One region of the Embleya sp. AB8 genome, then DNA from elsewhere that is predicted to be linked to it. Evidence: riboswitches for the same ligand, from Rfam matches in the RefSeq annotation. Region 1 holds a riboswitch; the other holds the start of a gene.
The links. Region 1 has a riboswitch for cobalamin ahead of ABIA38_RS21770 (ribonucleoside-diphosphate reductase subunit alpha). Riboswitches for the same ligand answer to the same signal wherever they lie in the genome.
Positions count from the first base shown of each region.

Region 2: another riboswitch for cobalamin. It lies ahead of ABIA38_RS14300 (prenyltransferase/squalene oxidase repeat-containing protein); the one in region 1 lies ahead of ABIA38_RS21770 (ribonucleoside-diphosphate reductase subunit alpha).

Region 1 is NZ_JBMHHY010000014.1:73,417-80,353, forward strand. Features, by position in the region: gene ABIA38_RS21745 (ATP-dependent DNA ligase) at 1-142, shown strand, start outside; gene ABIA38_RS21750 (MarR family winged helix-turn-helix transcriptional regulator) at 306-767, shown strand; gene ABIA38_RS21755 (GNAT family N-acetyltransferase) at 773-1,597, shown strand; gene mug (G/U mismatch-specific DNA glycosylase) at 1,636-2,241, shown strand; gene ABIA38_RS21765 (hypothetical protein) at 2,499-2,687, shown strand; cobalamin riboswitch at 2,771-3,023, shown strand; gene ABIA38_RS21770 (ribonucleoside-diphosphate reductase subunit alpha) at 3,101-5,419, shown strand; gene ABIA38_RS21775 (ribonucleotide-diphosphate reductase subunit beta) at 5,437-6,414, shown strand; gene ABIA38_RS21780 (helix-turn-helix domain-containing protein) at 6,502-6,937, opposite strand, start outside.
Region 2 is NZ_JBMHHY010000008.1:325,473-332,409, forward strand. Features, by position in the region: gene ABIA38_RS14290 (CbiQ family ECF transporter T component) at 1-149, opposite strand, end outside; gene ABIA38_RS14295 (hypothetical protein) at 152-1,222, opposite strand; gene ABIA38_RS14300 (prenyltransferase/squalene oxidase repeat-containing protein) at 1,219-2,721, opposite strand; cobalamin riboswitch at 2,821-2,975, opposite strand; cobalamin riboswitch at 3,180-3,314, shown strand; gene ABIA38_RS14305 (peptidase) at 3,453-4,556, shown strand; gene metE (5-methyltetrahydropteroyltriglutamate--homocysteine S-methyltransferase) at 4,749-6,937, opposite strand, start outside.

The sequences.
Region 1 (6,937 bases):
CTTCGACGGGTTGCAGACCAGTACGCGCTATCCGGGCGGGCTGGCGCTGCGATTCGCGCGGGTGGTGCGGTATCGCGAGGACAAGACGGCGGCGGAGGCCGACGACATGGATACGGTCAGAGAAGTTGCCGAACGCAACTAACATCTTCTATAGTTGTGGTAGGCAACGAAAACCCGCGCGGATCGCGACGCGGGGCGCAGTGCCGAACGCGATCCGGAAGCGATCCGGAGCGTGATCCGTAATGTGCTGCGGAAAGTGCTGCGGAAAGTGCTGCGGGATGAAGTCGGAAGAAAAGAGGCCGGCCATGGCCACCCGGGAAGCCTGCCGACAACTGTTGACCGAGTTCGAGGGCATCGTCGGCGTCTACCGCAGCCTCGCCAAGGCGGTTCCGGTCGGCAGCCTGCCGCCGGGTTCGTCGGTGCTGTTCGCGCTGAGCCGCAGTACGGAACCGCTGCGCGCCGGGCGCCTCGCCGAACTCCTCGACCTGGACATGTCCGTGGTCAGCCGACACCTCGCGCACCTCGTCGAACACGGCTGGGTGGAGCGCCGGCCGCATCCGAGCGACGGCCGCGCGGTGCTGCTCGGGATCACCCCACAGGGCCGCGCGGTGGTCGAGCGGGCCACCGACGCGTGCCTGGCGGTGTTCGCGGAGCGCCTCGTGGACTGGTCGGACGACGACGCCGAGCGGCTGTCCGAACTCCTGGGCCGGCTCAAGGCCGGCTTCGGACACCGACCGCTACCGGTGCCGGCGGTCGTGTCACACTGACCCGCATGCCGAAGTCCGCCGCGGAGCTGCGTGCGCATCTGGAGACGTTCTACGACGGGGTGGCACGCCGGTCCACCCGCACGGAGTCGATCGGCGCACTGACGTTGTTCGTCCGGGAGGGCCTCGGTTGGCCCTATTACGCCCGACCCACGCTCGGCGGCACCGTCGAGCCCACCGTCGCGGATGTCCGTGCGGTGCGGGCGCGGCAGAGAGAGTTGCAAGTGCCCGAGACGTTCGAATGGGTCCACGAGACCACGCCCGCAATGCGCGCGGCGGCCATCGAGGCCGAGTTGCAGGTCCACGAACACCCGCTGATGGTCCTCGATCCGACCGAGCAGCCGGCCGAACGCCCGGATCTGCCGGACCTGGTGACGGTGCGTCAGATTCGCGCGGACGCCACCGACCTGGCCATCGTGCACAGCGTCGCGGCGGTCGGCTTCGCCAACCCGGGCACCGCGTCGGGCTCCGACGGGCCGAGCGAACGGGACACCGCGGCGCTGGGGCAGGACCCGGAGCTGCTGTCCTACCTCAACGAGCGGCTGCGCAGCGGCGCGACGGTGATGTTCGCCGCGTACAGCCCGGCGGGACCGCTGTGCGTCGGGAGTTACCAACAGCTGTACGACACCACCGAGATCGTCGGCGTGGCCACCCTCCCGGCGGCCCGGCGCGGCGGCCTCGCGGCGGCGGTGACGTGGGAATTGGCCCGGCACGCGCTGGCGAGCGGGAGCGAGACGGTGTTCCTGTCCGCGGGGGACGAGCACGTGGCGCGCGTGTACGACCGGCTCGGCTTCCGGTCGGTGGGGACGGCGCTGATCGCCGAGGCACCGTGAGCGGCGGGGCGGGGCCGGCGAAGCCGATCGTGCTGCCGATTCCGGCGGGGCGCAATCCGACGGCGGCGGAGTTGGCGGCGGCGCACGGGGTGAGCATCCCGGACGTGCTCGCGCCGAATCTGCGGGTGTTGTTCTGCGGGATCAATCCGGGGCTGTGGTCCGGCGCGACCGGGCGACACTTCGCGCGGCCGGGCAATCGGTTCTGGCCCGCGCTGTACGCCGCCGGCTTCACGCCGCGCCTGTTCCGACCCGACGAACAGGACGAGTTGACCGCCCTCGGGCTCGGCATCACCAACGTGGTGGCCCGGACCACGGCCCGGGCGGACGAGTTGACCAGGGACGAATACCGGGCGGGCGGCGCGGCGCTCACCGCGCGGGTGCGCGAGTACCGCCCGGCCTGGCTGGCGGTGCTCGGCATCGGCGCGTACCGAACCGGCTTCGGCCGCCCCAAGGCCGTGGTCGGCCGCCAACCGGAAACCATCGACGACACCCGAATCTGGGTCCTCCCCAACCCGAGCGGCCTCAACGCCCACTGGACCGCCACCACCCTCGCCGAAGCCTTCACCACCCTACGCACGACAGCCTTCGCACGACCTCGCGACGCGGGGCCGACCGAACAACCGGCCGACCCAGACGCCGGCTGACGCGGCGAGAGCAGCCGGCCACGGCGCCCCCACGCCAACCACGCGCCCCGACCCGCCGCGCATCCGGCCCACGGCACAACACCCACCGCGCCGCCATCTCTTCCCCGGCCCCGCCGTCGGGCCGCTGTGCTGCCCCGCAGGCCGCCCGACCCCGCGTCGCTGCCCGCCCCTACCCACCGCCCCCGCCCCCGTCCATCGACCGAGTGGCTTCACTCGGTTGGTGGTTACTTCGTGACCTCTCGGGCGGTTGGGTCGGCGTGAAGATTTTGCGCGCGCCGTTCGGGCCGTGGCCCACGGAGACGTTCGAGACTCCCGTCTACGAGGCGCTGGTCGCCGAGTGGCGCGACTCGGGGCGGGAGGTGCCCCGGGCGGTGAATCGGCCGCAGGGTGGTCCGGCCGGACCCGCCCGGCCGGCCAAAGCCGGGCCCCGGGGCGGCCGGCCGTGACCGGGCCCGGAACAACGGGCCTGGCCGAGACCGCGACACGACACAACACCTGGGGGTGCAACGACCACGCCGCCACTACATATATGCTCTCCGACGCAGCTGGTTCGCCCATCCGAAAGTTCGATGGAGGGGCGACGCAAGAGGGAATCCGGTGCGAAGCCGGAACTGCCCCCGCAGCGGTGAGCGGGAACGAACGTCGTCATGGAGCGCCGAACGCCGAGAGGCGATCGGGAAGCGACGACCACTAGGAACTCCGCGGACCACCGAGCACGCCGTGCCCGGCGGTGCCCCGGCATGCCCGCGAGTCCGAATACCTGCCGGCTGCCCGCGCCTTCGGGCGTGGGGTCACCTGTACGTACGAGCTCGCGAGGAGAGAGCACGTGACCGTTGTGGACAGCGTGGGCGCGACCCGGATGCGGATCGACGAAAGCCCCGAGGACCGACTGGCGACCCTGGTACGCACCCAGGCGCGCGATTTGCCGGAGGTCGATCCGGATCGGGTCGTCCGCCGGGTCGTCGCGGGCCTGAACGAGGGCGCGGACGACGGCGCCGCCGCGGACCTGGCGGTGCGTACCGCCGCCGAGCTGATCGCCGAGGAGCCCGCCTACTCGCGCCTCGCCGCCCGCCTGCTGGCCGGCCGGATCGCCGCCGAGGCCGCCGAAGCCGGCGTCACCTCGTTCAGCGCCGGCATCGCGCTCGGCCGCCGTGAGGGCATCATCGGCGCGCAGACCGCGGCGTTCGTCGCCGCGCACGCCGCCGAGCTGGACGCCGCCGTGGACACCGAAGGCGACCGCCGGTTCGAGTACTTCGGCCTGCGTACCGTCTACGACCGCTACCTGCTGCGGCACCCGGTCTCGCGCAGCGTGGTGGAGACCCCGCAACACTTCCTGCTGCGGGTGGCGTGCGGCCTGGCCCAGGAGCCCGGCGAGGCGATCGGCTTCTACCGGCTGATGTCCTCGCTCGCCTACCTGCCCAGCTCGCCGACGTTGTTCAACTCCGGCACGGTGCACACCCAGATGTCCTCGTGCTACCTGCTGGATTCGCCCAAGGACGAGCTGGAGTCGATCTACGACATGTACGGGCGGATCGCCCGACTGTCCAAGTTCGCCGGCGGCATCGGCGTGGCCTGGTCCCGGGTGCGCTCGCGCGGCTCGCTGATCCGCGGCACCAACGGGCACTCCAACGGCATCGTGCCGTGGCTCAAGACGCTCGACTCGTCCGTGGCCGCGGTCAACCAGGGCGGCCGGCGCAAGGGCGCGGCCTGCGTCTACCTGGAGACCTGGCACCCCGACATCCTGGAATTCCTCGAACTGCGCGAGAACACCGGCGAGGACGCCCGCCGGGCGCACAACCTCAACCTGGCCAACTGGGTGCCGGACCTGTTCATGCGCCGGGTCGAGGAGGACGGCGTCTGGTCGCTGTTCGACCCGAACGAGCTGCCCGAACTGCCCGACCTGTGGGGCGCCGAGTTCGACAGGGTCTACGAAGCCGCCGAGCGGGACGGCCGGTTCGTCCGGCAACTGCCCGCGCGCGACCTCTACGCCCGGATGATGCGCACCCTCGCGCAGACCGGCAACGGCTGGATGACCTTCAAGGACGCCGCCAACCGCACCTGCAACCAGGCCGCCGAACCGGGCAACGTGGTGCACCTGTCCAACCTGTGCACCGAGATCCTGGAGGTCACCAGCGACGGCGAGACCGCCGTGTGCAACCTCGGCTCGGTCAACCTCGGCGCGCATGTAATCGCCGGCGAGGGGATGGACTGGGACAAGCTGCGCGCGACGGTGCGCACCGCCGTGGTCTTCCTGGACCGGGTGATCGACATCAACTACTACCCGACCGACCAAGCCGCCGCGTCCAACCCGCGCTGGCGCCCGGTGGGCCTGGGGCTGATGGGCCTGCAGGACGTGTTCTTCACGCTCGGCCTGCCGTTCGACTCCGCCGAGGCGCGCGAGTTGTCCACGCTGATCTCCGAGGAGATCTACCTCACCGCGCTCGAGACCTCCTCCGCGCTGGCCGAGGCGCACGGCCCGCACCCGGCCTACGCCGAGACGCACGCCGCGCGCGGGCGGCTCCAGCCCGACCTGTGGGAGGGCGTGTACCCGACGCAGACCAAGCGCTGGGACGCGCTGCGCTCGCGCGTCGCCGAGCACGGGCTGCGCAACTCGCTGCTCGTCGCGATCGCGCCGACCGCCACGATCGCCTCGATCGCGGGCGCGTACGAGTGCATCGAGCCGCAGGTGTCCAACCTGTTCAAGCGCGAGACGCTGTCGGGCGAGTTCCTGCAGATCAACGCCTACCTGGTGCGCGAGCTCAAGGCTCGCGGCCTGTGGACCCCCGAGGTTCGCGACCGGATCAAGCGGGCCGAGGGCTCGGTCCAGGGCATCGCCGAACTCCCGGAGGACGTACGGGAGTTGTACCGCACGGCGTGGGAGCTGCCGCAGCGCGCGCTGATCGACCTGGCCGCCCAGCGGTCCCCGTACATCGACCAGTCGCAGTCGCTGAACCTGTTCATGGCCGACCCGACCATCGGCAAGTTGTCCTCGATGTACCGCTACGCGTGGTCGACCGGCCTGAAGACCACGTACTACCTGCGCTCGCGCCCCGCGACGCGCATCCAGCAGGCGACGGTGCCGGCGCAGGCGTCGGCCGCGCCGGTGGAGGAGATCTCGGACCTCGAGGTCATCGCCTGCTCGCTGGAGAACCCCGAAGCCTGTGAGGCGTGCACGTGAGCCTGCTCGATCCCGGAATGAACCTCACGCTGCGCCCCATGCAGTACCCGGACTTCTACGAGAAGTACCGCGCGGCGATCCGCAACACCTGGACGGTCGAAGAGGTCGACCTGCACAGCGACCTGGCCGACCTGGACAAGCTCAGCCCGGCGGAACGGCACCTCGTACAGCGCCTGGTCGCGTTCTTCGCGACCGGTGACACGATCGTGGCGAACAACCTGGTGCTGAATCTCTACCGGCACATCAACTCGCCCGAGGGCCGGTTGTATCTGTCGCGGCAGTTGTTCGAAGAGGCCGTCCATGTGCAGTTCTATCTGACGCTGCTCGACACCTACATGCCCGACCACGAGGAGCGCGAGCAGGCGTTCGCCGCGGTCGAGCACATCCCCTCGATCCGGCGCAAGGCGGAGTTCTGCTTCCGCTGGATCGACTCGGCGATGGGCCTGGACCGGCTCGAATCGCGGGAGGATCGGCGGCAGTTCCTGCTCAACCTGATCTGCTTCGCGGCGTGCATCGAAGGGCTGTTCTTCTACGGCGCGTTCGCCTACGTGTACTTCCTGCGCTCGCGCGGGTTGCTCAACGGCCTGGCCTCGGGCACCAACTGGGTCTTCCGCGACGAGTCCGCGCACATGGACTTCGCGTTCGCCGTGGTCGAGACGGTACGGGCCGAGGAGCCCGACCTGTTCGACGACGAACTCGCCGAGGACGTGCGGCGGATGCTGGCCGAGGCGGTGGAGGCGGAGACGGCCTTCGCGGAGGACCTGCTGCAGGGCGGGGTGTCCGGGATGACGGTCGCCGACATGCGCTCCTACCTCGAGCACGTGGCGGACCGGCGGCTGGCCCAGCTGGGGATGGCGCCGGTCTACGGATCGGCGAACCCGTTCGGCTTCATGGAACTCCAGGACGTACAGGAGTTGTCCAACTTCTTCGAGCGGCGGGTGTCGGCCTATCAGGTCGCGGTCACCGGATCGGTGTCGTTCGACGAGGACTTCTGAGTATCCGACGTTGCCCCACCCCGACCGCCGCGCCATCCCGCTCGACACGGGATGGCGCGGCGGTTCGGCATCCGGGTGGCCGTCGGCTCAGCCGCGGTCGGCCGCGCGGCGGCGCAGCGCGGTCGCGGTCGCCTCGTCGGCGGGGAGGAACGCCTCCAGGTGGAGTTCGGCCAGGGTGATGTCGGTGGCCGTGGCGAACGACGTCAACGTGGTGAGCAGGCGGAGTTCGCCCTGACCGTCGAGCGTGCGCAGGCGTAGCGGGACCGCGAAGCCCAGGTGGTCGGGGCCGAGTTCGGCGTGCGGGACGTAGCCGCGCAGTTCCTCGATGAACGCGTCGAGCAGCGGGTCGGGGCTGCGCAGCGCCTGGGCGCGCATGTTCTCCAGGACGTGGTGGCCCCAGGCGTTCAGGTTCAGTACGCGCGGTCCCATGCCGTCGGGGTGCAACATCACCCGCAACATGTTGACCGGAGGCTTCAGCAACTCCGCCGACGCGCCCTCGGTCAGTACGTCGACCGCCTCGTTG
Region 2 (6,937 bases), on a different contig from region 1:
GCGAGCAGCAGCGGGTTGGTGGTGCGACTGGCGGCGGTGGCCAGGCCGAGCGCCCACAACCACCACGCGCCCGGATGCAGGGGGCGCGGCAACCGGCCGCCGCCGCGCCGGGACGCGACGGCGGCCGGCAGTCGCCGCGTCCGGGGCACGCTCAATCCGACCCGCCGGTGCGCTTGCGCCGACGCCAGGTGGCGAACCCGGCCGCCGCGCAGATCGCCACGAGCAGGGCGATCCCGAGGATGGTCGTGGTCGGGATCCCGTCGGGGCGCCTGGTCGCCAACTCCTCGCCGCCGGTCCAGGTTTGACCCTGCGGAGTGACCCCGGAGGGCCGGCCGGCGGGGCCGGGTGAGCCCGGCTCGGCGGCGGCGGTCGCGGACGTCTCGGCCGAGGCCGGCGGGGCCGAGGGGGTGGTGCTCTCGATGGGCTGCCCCGGTTCCATCGGGTTGCCGGCGACACCCGGCCCGGGGGCGAGGGGATCGGTCCCCGAGGTCGCGGCCGTCGAACCCGCCGACGTGGTGCCCGTGTTGCCGGCCGTACTCGCACCGGAGGTGGTGGATCCGCCGTCGGCGGCCCGGCTGCCACCACTGCCGGCCGAGGTCGCGCCACCGCCGGTGGACGTGCCGTTGGTGCCGTTGCCGGACGGTGGTTGCGGATTGTCCGTCCGAGGCGGATTCGGCGGGGTGGGCGTCGCCGGGCGGGCCGGTGCCACGCGCGGTGGCGGGTTGGTGGTCTCGGTCTTGTTCTTGGCGAACGACCAGCCTTCGAAGCTGCCGAGCGGGGGTTTGCGGTTCAGCACGCCCCACTGGCTGTACGTCCACGAACCGCCGTTGGGCGCATGCCAGTACGACCAGTACGCACTGGCCGGCGGCGTGTCGATGCACGGCTCGGAGTTGGCCCCTGGCTTGCCCTCGATCCGGCAGATGAATGCCTCGCCCCAGCGGGCCACGCCGGCTATCTCGATGCCCGCGTTCTTCAGCGCGGCGTGGCCGGTGGCCTGGTCCCCGCGTGCGCAGCGCACGATGGTGGTGCCGCCGAGCTCCTGGAAGTCGATGACCACCGTCACGCCGTTGCCGTCCGGGCAGTAGCCGGGCGTGCCCTTCGAGGTGTCGACCGCGTGTGCGGCCGGCGCGACCACCGTGAGCCCGCCGGTGAGGGACAGCGCGAGCAGGGCAAGTGCGGTGACCAGGCGGGCGATTCGGCCGGCGCGCCCGGGGCGCCTCACGTGTGCGTTCCGTTCCTGCGACGCGCGCCGGCGCGGACGGCGAAGCCGGTGCCGACCAATCCGGCGGACAACATGAGCAGTCCGCCGATCTCGGCGCCGGTCCTGGCCAGGTTTCCGCCGCCGCCGTTCGCGGTGCCGCCACTGCCCGAGGTGCTTCCGCCGCCCGACCCGGAACCACTGGTACCGGAGCCACCGGTGCCGGCGCCGGCGGTGTCCGTCGCGGACGCGGTGATCGACGCACTCGCGGTCTGGGTGAGCGCGGTGGAAGGTGTCGTGGACGGCGGCGTGGACGCGCTGTGGCCGGGCGATCCGGTGGGCTTGGGGGTGCCGGAGTCGGTCGGCTCGGGCGAGGTCGAGGTGGTGTGCGTCGGCTCGGTCGGGGCCTTGCCCAGGTCACCCAGCGAGACATCGGCCAGCGCAAGCAGCGCCTGCGGGGTGGCGCGGCGCCACTGGTCGCGTTGGAAGTCCGGGATGCCGTCGGTCCTGGCCGAGGCGAGGGCTTCGTCGTTGTAGGCGATGGTGCCGATCTCCTTGTCGGCGGCGCCCGCGTTGTCCTTGGTGATCTGGTGCTTGGCCACCCACACGGCGGCCCGCTCCGACTCGGCCCGGTAGCCGGCGGCGTGCAGGGCCTGACCGGCCAGGCCGGTGCTGTTGGTGTTCGATGCCGCCGTGGGGCCCGAGCCGCCGAACGAACCGTCGGCGCGTTGCTTGGACTTGAGCCAGTCCGCGCCCTTCTTGGCGGCGGTCGCGGCGCCGGCCGAGTGGCTCTCGGCCGCCGCGGACAGCAGCGCCTGCACGGCCATCGCGGTGGAGTCCGGGTCGAGCACGGTGGTGGGAGTGTCCTGGCAGGTCGCGCCGCTGCTGCCCAACTGGCCCGGGAACAGCCGGAATCCGCCGCTTGGGCACTGCTGCTTGAGCAGGAAGTCCACGGCGGATTGCGGCACTCCGCCGCTGCGGGCCAGGCCGAGGACGGCGAGCGACTGGCCGAAGGCGTTGCTGGAGTCGGGGCTGCCGGTGAGCTTGTCCCGGATCCGGCCCACGTCGTCGCCGGCGTCGGCTCCCGCGATCAGGTCGAGCGTCTCGGCGCGCAGGTCGAAGCCGCCGAACCCGGTCGGATCGCGGTCGGCGACCACGGCGGCGAAGAGTACCTTCGCGGTGGCGCCGGCGATCCGCGAGCCGGGCATGCCCCATTCCTCGGCGCTGTTGTACGTGCGTACGTTCGCGGCCACCGCGTCGGCCGCGGCGCGGAGCGCGGCCGGTTGGGAGCGGGTGGCCGCCAACGCCATCATCGTGTCGATGGTCAGGCCCCAGTCGGAGCGGGAGAACCCGGGGATGGCACCGCCGACCAGTTCCCCGGCCTGCCACTTCGCCGCCGCCGAGGCCTCGGCGGCATGGGGATTCGCGGCGTCGGCCGACGCGGAGAAGACGGGGGAGGCGGCGACGAGCACCGCGCCGCAGACCGCGACGGCGCCGGTGGTTCGCACGGTGAGCCAGGACATCGGTGGAACCCTTCCGAGACCAACGCGTCCCGGGAGCCGGCCGACGCGGGGCGTCGGACGGGCGTCCGGGCCTCAGCGTGTAGTCCACGACAGCTGGAGCCTTCAATTCGTACGCACCCAGGTATTCCGACTCGCGGCGGCCTGTCGGCCACCGCCTACGGTTGCGGGTCAGCGCCGGATTTCGACCGGCTTCCCCTGAGTTTCGAACTATGCAGTTGAGGGTGTCGACACAGGTCGGCGTGCGGAGCATACGAAACGTTCCGACGCTCGGACAACAGCACGAGTATGCGCTCCACGGTGCCGTTCGTCACCACCGGGGTGCGGGCCGGCGCGAAGCGGCGAACCGGTTGGCCGGAAAGGGAGTTCTTCCCGCGCCGGGCGGTCCGTAGAGTGCGGGACGTCCTCGCGCCGGGGATTGTGGAACACTCGCGACGCCCCTCGCGGACGCCACGACTCGTTCCGATCGCCGGTGCGGCGGCCCGCAACATCTCCGACGACAGGGGAAGTCCGGTGTGAATCCGGCGCTGACCCGCAGCGGTGGTCCGTCCCTCCCGACGGCGAGCCCGAATGCCTGTCGCCGGGGCGTTTTCCTCTCCATTCCCCGTCGTGGTCCGCGGGGCGGAGCCCTCGCGTCGCCGCGCCGGGAACGTGTGCCGCCCTCGGGCCGGCCCGCCTCGGCCGGCGGATCCGCCGGGCCTGCCGCGCCGTGGGCCCGGAAAGGCACCGTCATCATGACGCTCACCACTCGACCCGGACGCCGGATAGCCACGCTGCTCGGCGGACTGGCCCTGGCCGGCGCGACCGCCCTGATCCCGGCGACCGCCGTGGCCGCCCCCACCACGACCGGCCCGACACCTGCCGCGGACGCGTCCGTACTCGCCGGCAACCGCACCCAGGCCGCGGCCGGTTGGCTGGCCCGCCAACTCGTCGACGGCGAGCGCTTCGAGACCACCTTCAACGGGGTGACCTACCCCGATCAGGGCCTGACCATCGACGCGATCCTCGCCTTCGCCGCCGCGGGAGTCGCCGACCACAACGGGGCCAAGGCCACCACGTGGCTCGCCCGGCCGGAGATCCTGTCCGGCTACATCGGCGACGGCGCCACCAACGCCTACGCCGGCGCCACCGCCAAAACCCTCCTGGCCGCCGAGGTCCGCGGGGTGAGCCCCACCACGTTCGGCGGCGTGGACCTCCCGGCCCGGCTGCGCTCCCTGCAACAACCCTCCGGCCGGTTCACCGACACCTCCCCATGGGGCGACTACAGCAACGCCTTCAGCCAGTCCCTCGCACTCCTGGCGCTGAACCGCACCCCCGGCGGAGTGCCCACCGCCGCAGTCGACTTCCTGGCCGGCGCACACTGCGCCGACGGCGGATTCCCGCTGAACTACGGCCTGCCCACCTGCACCAGCGACGCGGACTCCACCGCGATGAGCGTGCAGGCGCTGGCCGCCACCGGCCGATCCCAGGAGGCCGCGGCCGGCCTGAACTGGCTTGCCGCGCACCAGCTTTCGGACGGCGGCTTCGGTACCGTCGGTGCCACGACCGGCAACGCCAACAGCACCGGACTGGCCGGCCAGGCCCTGCTGTCCTCGTGGCGGGTACTCCCCGGCCTGACCGCACGGCACTTCCTGACCGAACGCCAGGTCGGCTGCTCGGCCACACCCGCCACCCGAGGCGCGATCGCCTACGACGCGACCGGCTTCAACCCGTCCACCGCCACCCGCGCCACCGCCCAGGCGGTCCTGGGCCTGGCCGGCACCGGCTTCGCCGACCTGACCGCCGCCGGCGCCCGCCCCGACGCCCCGACGCTGCACTGCCCCGGAACGGCCGCCTGACGCAGCGGAACAGGCCCGCACCACCGGGCGATGACGGCGCCCCGACGCGTTGTCGGGGCCGTCGCTGCGGGCCCCCGTGTGGCCGGATGTCAGTCCGCCCGGTGGTGGATCGGCCCGCCGTTCGGGTCGACGTGCGCGTGGCGGACGAGTTGCCGGGGCGGGGCCTTGCGGGCCCCGCCCCGGCAGGGTTCGTCAGGGCGTGCTGTTCGAGAGGGTGCTGCGGACCTCGCGCGCCGCGGTCACCAGGTTCGTCAGCGAGGCACGGACCTCGGGCCAACCCCGGGTCTTGAGGCCGCAGTCGGGGTTGACCCACAGGCGCTCGGCGGGGATCGCGGTCAGGCCCTCGCGCAGCAGGCGGGCCACCTCGTCGGTGTCGGGGATGCGTGGGGAGTGGATGTCGTAGACGCCGGGACCGGCCTCGCGCGGGTAGCCGTGGGCGGCGAGTTCGTGGGCGACCTGCATGTGGGAACGGGCCGCCTCCAGGCTGATCACGTCGGCGTCGAGGTCGTCGATGGCCTGCACGATGTCGCCGAACTCCGCGTAGCACATGTGGGTATGGATCTGCGTCTCGGCGCGTACGCCCGAGGTGGTCAGGCGGAACGCCTCGGTGGCCCAGGCCAGATACGCGGCATGGTCCGCAGTGCGCAGCGGCAGTGTCTCGCGCAGCGCGGGCTCGTCCACCTGGATGACCGAAGTCCCTGCGGCTTCGAGATCGTCGACCTCGTCGCGCAGTGCGAGCGCGACCTGTCGGGCGGTGGTGCCGAGTGGTTGGTCGTCGCGGACGAAGGACCACGCGAGCATGGTCACCGGGCCGGTCAGCATGCCCTTGACCGGTCGATCGGACAACGACTGGGCGAACGAGGTCCAGCGCACGGTCATCGGCCCGGGGCGGGAGATGTCGCCGGCCAGGATCGGCGGGCGTACGTACCGCGTTCCGTACGACTGGACCCAGCCGTGTCGGGTGGCCGCGTAGCCGGTGAGCTGTTCGGCGAAGTACTGGACCATGTCGTTGCGTTCGGCCTCGCCGTGCACCAGGACGTCGATGCCCGCCTGCTCCTGGAAGGAGATCACCTCGCGGATCTCCGCCTCGATGCGTTTGGCGTAGCCCGCGTCGTCGAGGCGTCCGGCGCGCAGTTCGGCGCGGGCGGCGCGCAGTTCGGCGGTCTGCGGGAAGGAGCCGATGGTGGTCGTGGGCAACAACGGCAGGCCCAGGTGCGCGCGTTGGGCCGCGGCCCGTTCGGGGTAGGGCCGACTGCGCCGGCCGTCGGCGGCGGTGACCGCGGCGGTCCGGGCGCGTACGGCGGGGTCGCGGGTGAGTGCGGAGGCCTTGCGGGCGGCCAGGTCGGTGCGGTTGGCGGCGAGGTGGGCAGCGATCGTGTCGGTGCCCTGGCCGAGGCCGCGGGCCAGGGTGACGATCTCCTCGGTCTTCTGCCGGGCGAAGGCGAGCAGGCGGGCGATCTGCGGGTCGATGTCGCGCTCGGCGTCGGCGTCCAGCGGTACGTGCAACAGCGAGCAGGACGCGGCGACGTCGACGCGGTCGGCCAGGCCCAGCAGGGTGCCGAGGGTGGCCAGCGACCTGCCGAGGTCGTTGATCCACACATTACGGCCGTCGACGACACCGGCGACCAGCCGTTTCCCGGGCAGTCCGCCGACGGCGGCGAGGGCGTCCAGGTTGGCGGCGGCCGGGCCGGTGAAGTCCAGGGCGAGCCCCTCGATCGGGGCCTTGGCCAGGATCGGCAGCGCCTCGCCCAGGCGGTCGAAGTACGAGGCGACCAGCAGCTTGGGCCGGTCGACCAGGCCGCCGAGGTCGCGATACGCGCGGGACGCGGCGTTCAGCTCGGCGAAGCTGCGGTCCTGGACCAGCGCGGGTTCGTCCAGTTGTACCCACTCGGCGCCGGCGGCGCGCAGGTCCGCGAGCACCTGCGCGTACACCGGCAGCAGCCGATCCAGCAGGGTGAGCGGCTCGAAGTCGGCCGACACCCCGGGCGCGGGCTTGGCCAGCAGGAGATAGGTGATCGGGCCGACCAGCACCGGGCGGGCGGTCAGGCCCAGCGCGACGGCCTCCGCGAACTCGGTGACCGGCTTGGCGGAGTTCGCCGAGAAGGTGGTGTCGGGGCCGAGTTCGGGGACCAGGTAGTGGTAGTTGGTGTCGAACCACTTGGTCATCTCCAGCGGAGCCACGTCCCGGGTGCCCCGCGCCATCGCGAAGTAGCCGGCCAGGGCGTCCGCGTCGACGGCGGCGCGGTGTCGGGTCGGGATCGCGCCGACCAGCACGGTGGTGTCCAGGACGTGGTCGTAGAGCGAGAAATCGCCGGTGGGCACCTCGTGGATCCCGGCGTCGGCCAGCCGACGCCAGTTGGCCCGGCGCAGTTCGACCGAGG